Regions from separate parts of the Shewanella sp. TB7-MNA-CIBAN-0143 genome, predicted to be linked through region 1. Evidence: predicted binding sites of a transcription regulator. Region 1 holds the regulator's gene; each other region holds the start of a gene.

Region 1 (3,289 bases):
AGAAAAAACGTACCGATCCTGTTGGTGCAATGCTTGAAAGTAAATTGATTGCGGCAGAGTTTTCTCCGGTAGTAGCTGCTAAACTGGCTGGATTAAGCCAGCACTATACGCCTGCAGATTTGGTGCGTGCATTACCGCAAAGTTTAGCTAACTTACTTGACAATCAAGGTGATGATATTGTTAAACGTGGTGGTGTTGTGGCATTTGTGGGACCTACTGGTGTAGGTAAAACAACGTCTTTAGCCAAAATTGCCGCCCGATTTGCTGCCCATCACGGCCCAGAGCAGGTCGCGTTGATTACCACAGATCATTACCGTATTGGTGCCTATGAGCAATTAGCCACTTACGGTAAAATAATGGGTTGTCCGGTCAAGCAAGCACATGATTTAACCGAATTAGAACAAATTCTCTATCAATTTAGAAATCGTAAGTTAGTATTAATTGATACCGCGGGTATGGGACAACGTGATATGCGTCTATATCAGCAACTTGATAATTTAACAGCAAATAGTAGGATCCCTATTCGGAGTTACTTAGTCTTATCTGCGACCGGCCAACGTCGCGTATTACAAGATGCTGTAGAACACTTTAAACGCATTCCATTATCAGGTGCAATTTTAACAAAGTTAGATGAATCAATATCAATTGCAGGTGCATTGAGCGTATTGATTCAAAATGAGTTACCATTAAGTTATGTTACTGACGGCCAACGTGTTCCTGAGGACATGAAAGTGGCTGATACGCTAGAGTTGGCTAAGCAGGCACTCTCGGCGTTAAATGAAACAGAACAACAATCGTCACAAGACACAGTGTGGTCTAATGACACAGCCTATGCATTTGAGTAAAGATATGACTCGGGATCAAGCAAGTGGTTTACGTATGATGAATCAACCAAATAACGATAAAGTTAAAGTCATTGCCGTATCCGGTGGTAAAGGCGGAGTGGGTAAAACGAGTGTGTCAATTAATACTGCCGTTGCATTAGCTGAAAAAGGCAAACGTGTATTAGTACTTGATGCTGATTTAGGTTTAGCCAACGTCGATGTCATGCTCGGGATCCGTGCTGAGAAAAATTTATCTCATGTTTTGTCCGGAGATGCCGAATTAGATGACATCATAGTACGCGGACCTAAAGGTATTGGCATTGTTCCAGCGACATCAGGTTCGCAAGCGATGGTTGAGTTGTCGCCAGCACAGCATGCAGGGTTAATACGTGCATTCAGTGAAATGCGTACTCAGTTCGATATTTTAATTGTCGATACTGCAGCCGGTATATCTGACATGGTGCTGAGTTTTTCTCGTGCATCACAAGATGTATTAATTGTTGTATGCGATGAACCGACATCGATTACCGATGCTTATGCATTGATTAAAATCCTAAGTCGTGAGCATGGCGTGTTCCACTTCAAAATTGTGGCAAATATGGTGCGTAGTTTACGAGAAGGTATGGAATTATTTGCTAAACTCAGTAAAGTGACGGATAGATTTCTAGATGTTGCTTTAGAACTAGTGGCAACAATACCGTTTGATGAGAATTTACGTAAAGCTGTTCGTAAGCAAAAGCTAGTTGTTGAGGCGTTTCCTAAATCACCTTCTGCTATTGCTTTCCATGGATTAGCCAATAAAATTATGACTTGGCCGGTTCCACAACAACCAGGCGGTCATTTAGAGTTCTTTGTTGAACGTCTTGTACAACGTAAGCCGATACAAGAAGGAAGAACGGGTGAATAAAGCCGCAGCGTATACTCAATTCGATAACAAAACGTCTATTGTTGAACAGTATGCACCGTTGGTAAAAAGAATTGCTCATCATATGCTGGCAAGATTACCTGCATCGGTGCAACTTGATGATTTATTACAAGCTGGAATGATGGGGCTACTTGAGGCTTCATCTAAATTTGATAACAGCAAAGGGGCTAAGTTTGAAACCTTTGCTGGTATTAGGATCCGTGGTGCTATGATCGACGAAATTCGACGTGGTGATTGGGTTCCTCGTTCTGTTCATCGCAATAATCGTCGTGTCGCACAAGTGATTGATGAATTAGGGCAGCAATTTGGGCGTGATGCTAATGATACAGAAATTGCTGAAAAGCTTGATATGTCACTCGATGAGTACCATCATATATTAAATGATGTTTCTGTGGGTAAAATCATAGGCATAGAAGATCTTGGTGTTTCGCAAGATGTGTTAATCACAAATAATGAAACACCAGATGAGGCCTTTGACTCACTTGCTGAAATTCAATTCCAATCTGCATTGGTTGAAGCAATTAAGACATTGCCAGAAAGAGATGCGCTAGTGTTGTCGTTATATTACGATGAGGCGCTAAATTTAAAAGAAATCGGTGCCATCCTTGAAGTTAGTGAATCGCGAGTTAGCCAGATATTAAGTCAGGCAATGCTCAGATTAAAAGCGAAACTCAAGCATTGGACACAAGAATAATAACTTATCTAGAGCAAACGAGTGTCAGCTCACCGGAGGAAACCTTGGACAAGAATATGAAGATTCTTATTGTTGACGATTTTTCAACAATGAGGCGTATCATTAAGAACTTGTTGCGAGATTTGGGATTTAATAATACCCAAGAAGCAGATGATGGCTCAACAGCCCTACCTATGTTGCAAAAAGGCGATTTTGATTTTGTGGTAACAGACTGGAATATGCCTGGAATGCAAGGTATTGATTTACTTAGAGCAATCCGTGCAGATGATTCGTTAAAGCATTTACCTGTGCTAATGGTAACTGCAGAAGCTAAGCGTGAACAGATTATTGCTGCAGCGCAAGCCGGTGTAAATGGTTATGTCGTAAAACCTTTTACCGCAGCTACGTTAAAAGAAAAGTTAGACAAAATCTTTGAACGACTCGCATAAGCAAGGATAAGTCATGCAGGCATCAATATCGGGGTTAATCACTCTCGAACAGGCCCAAGAACTTGTTGAATTGCTTACCTTGGGTCAACAAGATAAAGCCGATGAAATGATCAGAGAGCTTGCAACGCCATTGCAGCGTGAGCTTTTTGAAGAAGTCGGTAAGCTAACTCGACAACTCCATAGTGCACTAAAAGATTTTCAAGTTGATAACCGTTTATCTGAATTAGCCAATACCGAAATACCAGATGCTAAAGAAAGATTGAACTATGTTATCGACATGACAGAACAAGCTGCAAATAAAACCATGGATGCAGTTGAAGAATGTCTACCTTTGGCCGATACCATCATTAGCAATATACAATCAGTGACGCCAATGTGGGATAAATTGATGCGTCGTGACATAGAAATGGGTGAGTTT
Region 2 (3,289 bases), on a different contig from region 1:
ATTGTTATGTTGTGACCGATATTGAGGGGGAATATTGCTATTAATCACCGCACTGTCGACGGGAGAAACAAGATCTTTTTCCACTAATTCCATTAAGCGAGAGAAGTCAGATGTTAACACCACGTCAGCGGGAGATAGGCGACCTTCACGCACCATACGTTCTGCAATGCCATCTTTAGCAAAAACAACCTTTACGTCGACACCACTTTGCTCGGTAAACTTTTCTAGAATAGGTTCAATCAGGAAAGCTTGGCGATAAGAATAAACCGTTAATGCATCTGCAGCACTCACAGAAGAAGCAACACAAGCCAAGCCTAATAATGCGACACTTTTTAGCAATTTCATTAATCAACGCTCCTTAACTGAATCAATATTCCGCCGCCACCGGCGCAATTGATAATGGTTATCAATTGCAACAGGGTAAGTGATCATATCAAAAGGAGCAAGTGCTGTTTCACATTCAGCGGTTAAAACGCCAAGGCTAAAACATCAAATTGTTATGCTGTAAGCCAATATGGCAAGCTTAAGCCACTATCATGGAATTATGATTGACCAAAACATTACCAGTATTTTTCGACCGTAATTTGTCCAGGCGCTCGTCGAAGATTTTTTACTAAGCCTTTTTCAACTAAAGCGGTTTGCGCATCATTTATCATTCCTGGGTTACCACAAATCATCACTTGAGAATGTTCCGCATTAATCCCTAAGCCTGCTTTCTGTTCAATTAATCCGCTGCTAATGCCATCAGGAATACGACATGATAAGCCTTCGGGATAATCTTCACGGGTCACAATGGGAATAAACACAAACTGCTGAGGATATTGACTAATAAACTGTTTAATCGTTTCTAAATAAGCTAAATCTTCACCAAGTCTTACACCATAAACTAGCACGACTTTTTCAAAGCGTTGCCAAGGCTCATCGGTTGCAAGCATAGAGATAAAAGGCCCCACTGCAGTGCCTGTTGATAACAGCCATAAGTGTTTACCTTGCAATGCCCCTTTAGGCACCTCATCTAAGGTCATAAAACCGGTCGCTTTGGGCGTGATTTGAATGGTATCACCTGGGCTTAATGCTTTTAGATCTGGAGATAACTGACCATCCTCTACCGCAACAGCCAGCACCTCGACATAATCAGTCCCGGGGGGATTTACAAGCGAATACGCACGCGCGACACGTTTATCATCACGCATTTGGCTGAGCTTAATAAACTGACCTGCGATAAAAGGTTCGACATCGGCTTTGATACGCAACGAGAATAATTTATCATTCCAATCAATGCGTTTTAGCACGGTACCGGTAATCCACATGACTTTGTTCCTTTTAGACTGGCGTATGTATTTACTATAATACCAATCTATACAGATATTTGCTTAATTAAAAGCCTCCCCGATTTATATCTATAGTGAATAATCACACGCGATTAACTCACTTAAAAGAACAGAGCTAAGTTTACGTAGTTGATGAATCTTGCTTAGCTGAATGGCCATCTAGGCGGTCTTGTTGAAACTGAGCAAGTTTTTGCTGTATGAGCTCATAGGTTTGATCGACTCCTGCTGCAATATCGCCTTCTAATACTTTGAGCCCAGATAAGATATCGCTAGCCTCTTTAAAACCTTGATCAATAGCATCACCAATTTTCACCATAAAACTGCTAACTTGCTCATCAAACCCCATGGATTTATTTTGTTGTTGATGTACCGAGAAGAAATTTGTGGCAAAGCTGACAATACGATCGGCTGTCGCTTCAGGAGAGTAATCCACTCCACTTTCAATACTCTTTTGGACTGAGTTCTCCCCCAGTGTTGGCGCAAGCTCTTCATTAATGGCTTCAATCGCGGCACGGTAAAGTAATGCCATAGACTTATCACCCGCAGCAATACTGACTTCTTCTTGCGCCGCTAAAATCGAATTATTCATCATTTGTCGACTTAGCTGATTGCTGGTTAACTTAGGCTCAACCGGGGAATTTTTTTCAGCTTGGTGGCTTGATGAAGTTTGCGATGTATTAACTGTTTTATTGTCACGCAGTGGACTGGCATTACTGCTATTTGATTGTTTAATTTCCATGATATTAGCTCGCATACAATGACCGATAGCTTAATTATCGACCAAAAAACTCATTTCTAAAGTCATAAATTAAAACAATTAAGAGAAATTTATTTATATCAATTTTACTAAAGAATAGCCTGTTGATTAACATCATCAATTTAACTTGCCCAAATGAACATCTGCTAATATGGTAATCAGATTGATAGCCAAATAGGAATAACAACATGCCGCAACAACATTGGTTCATGTGGGGAATAGATATTTTTTCTGGTCTTTTCTTAGTGTTATTTTGGTTATTACTGATCGCTGTAATTTACATGTTTATCGCTGATAAACTGCAAACCAAACAAGCCATTCGACACAACTACCCTGTTATCGGTCGATTTCGATATATATTTGAAAAACAAGGTGAGTTTTTTAGACAATACTTTTTTTCTCAAGATCGCGAAGAACTGCCGTTTAATCGAGCCGAACGTAGTTGGGTATATCGCGCAGCTAAAAATGTTGACAGGACAATTGCGTTTGGGTCGACACAAGTTCTGGATAAACCGGGTGCGGTAATGTTCATGAACTCAGCATTCCCCGTCAGTGATCATGACACTCACCAAACCATCGCAGTAATCATTGGTCCTGAATGTAAACACCCTTACACAACCGATAAAATTTGCCATATCTCGGCCATGAGCTTTGGTGCCTTGTCTCGCCCAGCCATTACAGCACTATCCCATGGTGCAGCAAAAGCAGGCTGTTGGCTCAATACTGGCGAAGGTGGGTTAAGTCCTTATCATCTAAAGGGACATTGTGATTTAGTGTTTCAGATAGGTACCGCTAAATATGGTGTGCGTAACGAGAATGGTCATTTAGACCCACAAAAACTGACCGATATTGCCGCTCATCCTGAAGTAAAAATGTTCGAAATTAAATTAAGCCAAGGTGCTAAGCCTGGCAAAGGTGGTATTTTACCGGCGATAAAAGTCACCGAAGAAATCGCAGCTATTCGCGGTATCCCAGCAGGACAAGACTCCATAAGCCCCAATGGCCACATTGAATTACATAATGTTGCTGACATTGTCGATATGATCAATCAAGTAAGAGATATCAGCGGTAAACCAACCGGTATTAAAGCGGTATTAGGTGACATGTCATGGGTTACTGAATTTCTAGATGAAATTGAACGTCGTGGTATTGAATATGCGCCAGACTTTTTTACCTTAGACAGTTCCGATGGTGGTACGGG
Region 3 (3,289 bases), on a different contig from region 1:
TACTCGTCTTGATGACCATATGCTGTGTGTTAAACATCAAGAAGAGATAACCGTAAAATCCCACCTTAAATATGGGTAGAATAATCATATCCATAGTGGTGTAGAGTAATATTTAACATATTAAAAGGAGTAAGCAGACTTTACAGCATGACGGGATATATACTATTTGTTAAATATTATTGTCGCCTAATTAACTAATCCGAATAGTTATGCATAAAAAATAAGTAATAGCCTAATAAAGCGCTATATAAGACGATTAGAGTATAAATAACATATCACCACCGCCACAAAGCATTAGCTTTACTAATGCTAACGCTTAATTTTTCTAGTTTGTCAGATTAGTGTATACATTCTATTATTGCTTTGTTTTCAGGACACATCTGATTCAGATGTTGAAAACCAAGAACTCCAAACTGATGTAACCCAATACCTCAGTTATCCCTAGTTCTTATGCTTGATTTCCTTCCTTAAATTTGTTGATTGCAAATTATTTAGCCCACTTGGATTAAGTGGGTTTTTTTTACCTTTTTTTTAGCATCTTTATAAACCCAAATGAGAAGCTTTGCGAAAAAATTGTAAATTCGAGCGCTACTGATAGCTTGAACCCTTTCAAATGGTCACCACGCAAAATACCCTTACATTTTTTATTGATTAGGCTCTTAAAGGAACCATGGTTCATTTATAAAAGAGTATTGTCGATTTGGCTCAATTTAGTGTTACGAATGTTGAATAAATGCCGAGTAAAGCAGACTGATAAACGTAGGGGAACTTTGGCTATCGTATCAATACTATTTATTAGAAAAATAGCTGACTCAAGTTACTAGCAACATCGTGACTCAAGTAAATTGATATCTCAATCATATCCAGTAATAAGGATACTGCCCATGGCTGAGCAGTGAGTGATACATGAATGGGTTTATATAGGCTTGGTTATTTTAATCACGACTCTGCGGTTCATCTTACGTTCTTCAGCAAGATCATTGCCTGTTACATGGCGTTTTTCACCATGACCCGATGTATGAATCCGATCCTTAGGGATACCACTAGCAATGAGAATATCTTTCACTGAGTCCGCACGTTTATCTGACACCTTTTGGTTAACTGAGCGTCCACCGTAACTGTCGGTGTAAGCATCAATCAGTACAAGCTCGACTTCAGGGTCATAAGACAAATAACGCTGTATTTTCTGTAATTGTTGGGTAGAAAAACGAGTCAGCTCTACCCCGCCTTCTTGGTAATTTAACACTGTAAAAGCAATATCATCAAAACTGTAAGGCAGTAAATTAGCCAAGCAGGCGCGAAATTCACGGTATTTACCGCCAAAATTAGCTGACGACAATCCCACGGCAATTTTAGCGTTTTGATTATACCAATCCGCATAATAAAACGTGGGCTCCATTCCTTGACTCAATTCATTCAACATCGACCAAGCGGCTTTTTTGGGTACTTCACCATTAAATTGCTTATTGTAAGTCAGTTGAGTGATTTCTTTAGAATTGTGTCCAGGACGCCAACTAGGGGCTCGACTAATTAATGTCGCGTTGGTCACCGAATCAGGTTTTAACCACATATCTAACGTAAAATGTAAATTTAGCTCTTTACCGGCATTACTGGTAAACACAGCACGCCCATAGTCAGGAATATCATGTTCAAGACGGCATTCTATCGGATTGTTCTCACCGATACGCCATGCTGAGTTTTCCAGTGACGCAACGTAGTGCCTCAAATCGGCATTAGCCGTTGAGCAAAGACACAAACTTGTGAGGACCATCAGTTTTCGCCACATAAAACCACCCTTTATACCCGATTACATTTGTTCTATCGGCCATAAAGTCAGTTCCTTTAGTAAACAATCATGTTTAATCGATGATAAAAACCACAATCAAACATGACACTGCGCTTGAGTTTGCGCATAATACTCGGCTTATATCATTTGCACCGATGAATGATAGCTATTGAGGATAAAAACTGTAATGACTGATATTTGCGACGCTAATAAGTTTAAACACCGATTTCGTGGTTATTTCCCTGTTGTTATCGATGTCGAAACTGCTGGGTTTAATGCTAATACCGATGCGTTGCTTGAAATTGCCGTCAGCTTACTAAAAATGAATAGTGATGGGATCATTGTACTTGATAGAACCCTTCATTTTCATATTGAGCCTTTTGAAGGCGCGAACTTAGAGCCTGCAGCTTTAGCTTTTAATGGTATAGACCCCACTAATCCACTTCGTGGTGCAGTAGACGAAAAAGTCGCTTTTTTAGAGATTTTTAAAGAAGTAAAAAAAGCCCAAAAAGCAGCAGATTGTCATCGCAGTATCATTGTCGCGCACAATGCCGCTTTTGATTTAGGTTTTGTTAACAAGGCTATTGAACGAAATGGTTTAAAACGTTCTCCTTTTCATCCTTTTGCGAGCTTTGATACCGCGACACTTGCAGGCCTTGCTATTGGACACACAGTATTAGCTAAAGCCTGTAAAATGGCAGGGATCGATTTCGACAACAATGAAGCCCATTCAGCATTATACGATACCGAACGTACCGCCGAACTATTTTGCCTTATAGTCAATCGATGGAAAGCATTGGGTGGTTGGCCATTAGCGGCTGTGGAAGATGATACCGACTCAGCAAGCGAATAATGAATACTCAGCCCTTTGATCTCATGCCAGCCATCTACACTCAGCTAGTGCGATAACAAAGTATTAATTTTATCCAATAAAAAAGCTGCCGAAGCAGCTTTTTTATTATCTCTAACTTGCTAGATTATAGCTTGTCAGAATTATCTTTTAGATATGCAGCAACACCTTCAGTGCTTGCAGTCATACCTTTTTCGCCTTTTGACCAGCCCGCTGGACAAACTTCACCGTGCTCTTCATGGAACTGAAGTGCGTCAATCATACGGATCATTTCATCAACGTTACGGCCTAGTGGTAAATCGTTAACCACTTGGTGACGAACTTGGCCTTCTTTGTCTACTAAGAAAGAACCACGGAAAGCCACACCAGCTTCTGGATGCTCTACGTCGTATGCTTTACAAATTTCGTGCTTAACATCAGCAACTAGAGTGTACTTAACTTGGCCAATACCACCCTTGTCTACTGGAGTGTTACGCCATGCGTTATGAGTAAACTGTGAATCAATAGAAACACCAATCACTTCAACACCACGTTTAGTGAACTCTTCCATACGGTGATCAAAAGCAATTAGCTCTGATGGGCATACAAAAGTAAAATCGAGTGGGTAGAAGAAAATAACTGCAGGCTTACCTTTAATTGCGGTAGCAAGGTTA

What was found. The regulator FliA, encoded in region 1, starts transcription of late flagellar genes. The targets are predictions, from matches to a motif close to CTAAAGNTNNNNNNNNNNNNGCCGATA.
Region 2: the regulator FliA is predicted to act here: its motif matches at 2,106-2,132, upstream of AAEY97_RS12235 (DUF5610 domain-containing protein).
Region 3: the regulator FliA is predicted to act here: its motif matches at 1,820-1,846, upstream of AAEY97_RS20365 (flagellar protein MotY).

Annotation. Positions count from the first base shown of each region.
Region 1 is NZ_JBEOPL010000002.1:314,262-317,550, reverse strand. Features, by position in the region: gene flhF (flagellar biosynthesis GTPase FlhF) at 1-845, shown strand, start outside; gene AAEY97_RS02755 (MinD/ParA family protein) at 850-1,731, shown strand; gene AAEY97_RS02750 (RNA polymerase sigma factor FliA) at 1,724-2,443, shown strand; gene cheY (chemotaxis response regulator CheY) at 2,488-2,871, shown strand; gene AAEY97_RS02740 (protein phosphatase CheZ) at 2,885-3,289, shown strand, end outside.
Region 2 is NZ_JBEOPL010000013.1:104,061-107,349, reverse strand. Features, by position in the region: gene AAEY97_RS12245 (Fe(3+) ABC transporter substrate-binding protein) at 1-345, opposite strand, end outside; gene AAEY97_RS12240 (ferredoxin--NADP reductase) at 561-1,310, opposite strand; gene AAEY97_RS12235 (DUF5610 domain-containing protein) at 1,453-2,070, opposite strand; gene AAEY97_RS12230 (FMN-binding glutamate synthase family protein) at 2,277-3,289, shown strand, end outside.
Region 3 is NZ_JBEOPL010000035.1:6,055-9,343, forward strand. Features, by position in the region: gene AAEY97_RS20365 (flagellar protein MotY) at 917-1,786, opposite strand; gene rnt (ribonuclease T) at 1,974-2,639, shown strand; gene AAEY97_RS20375 (peroxiredoxin) at 2,764-3,289, opposite strand, start outside.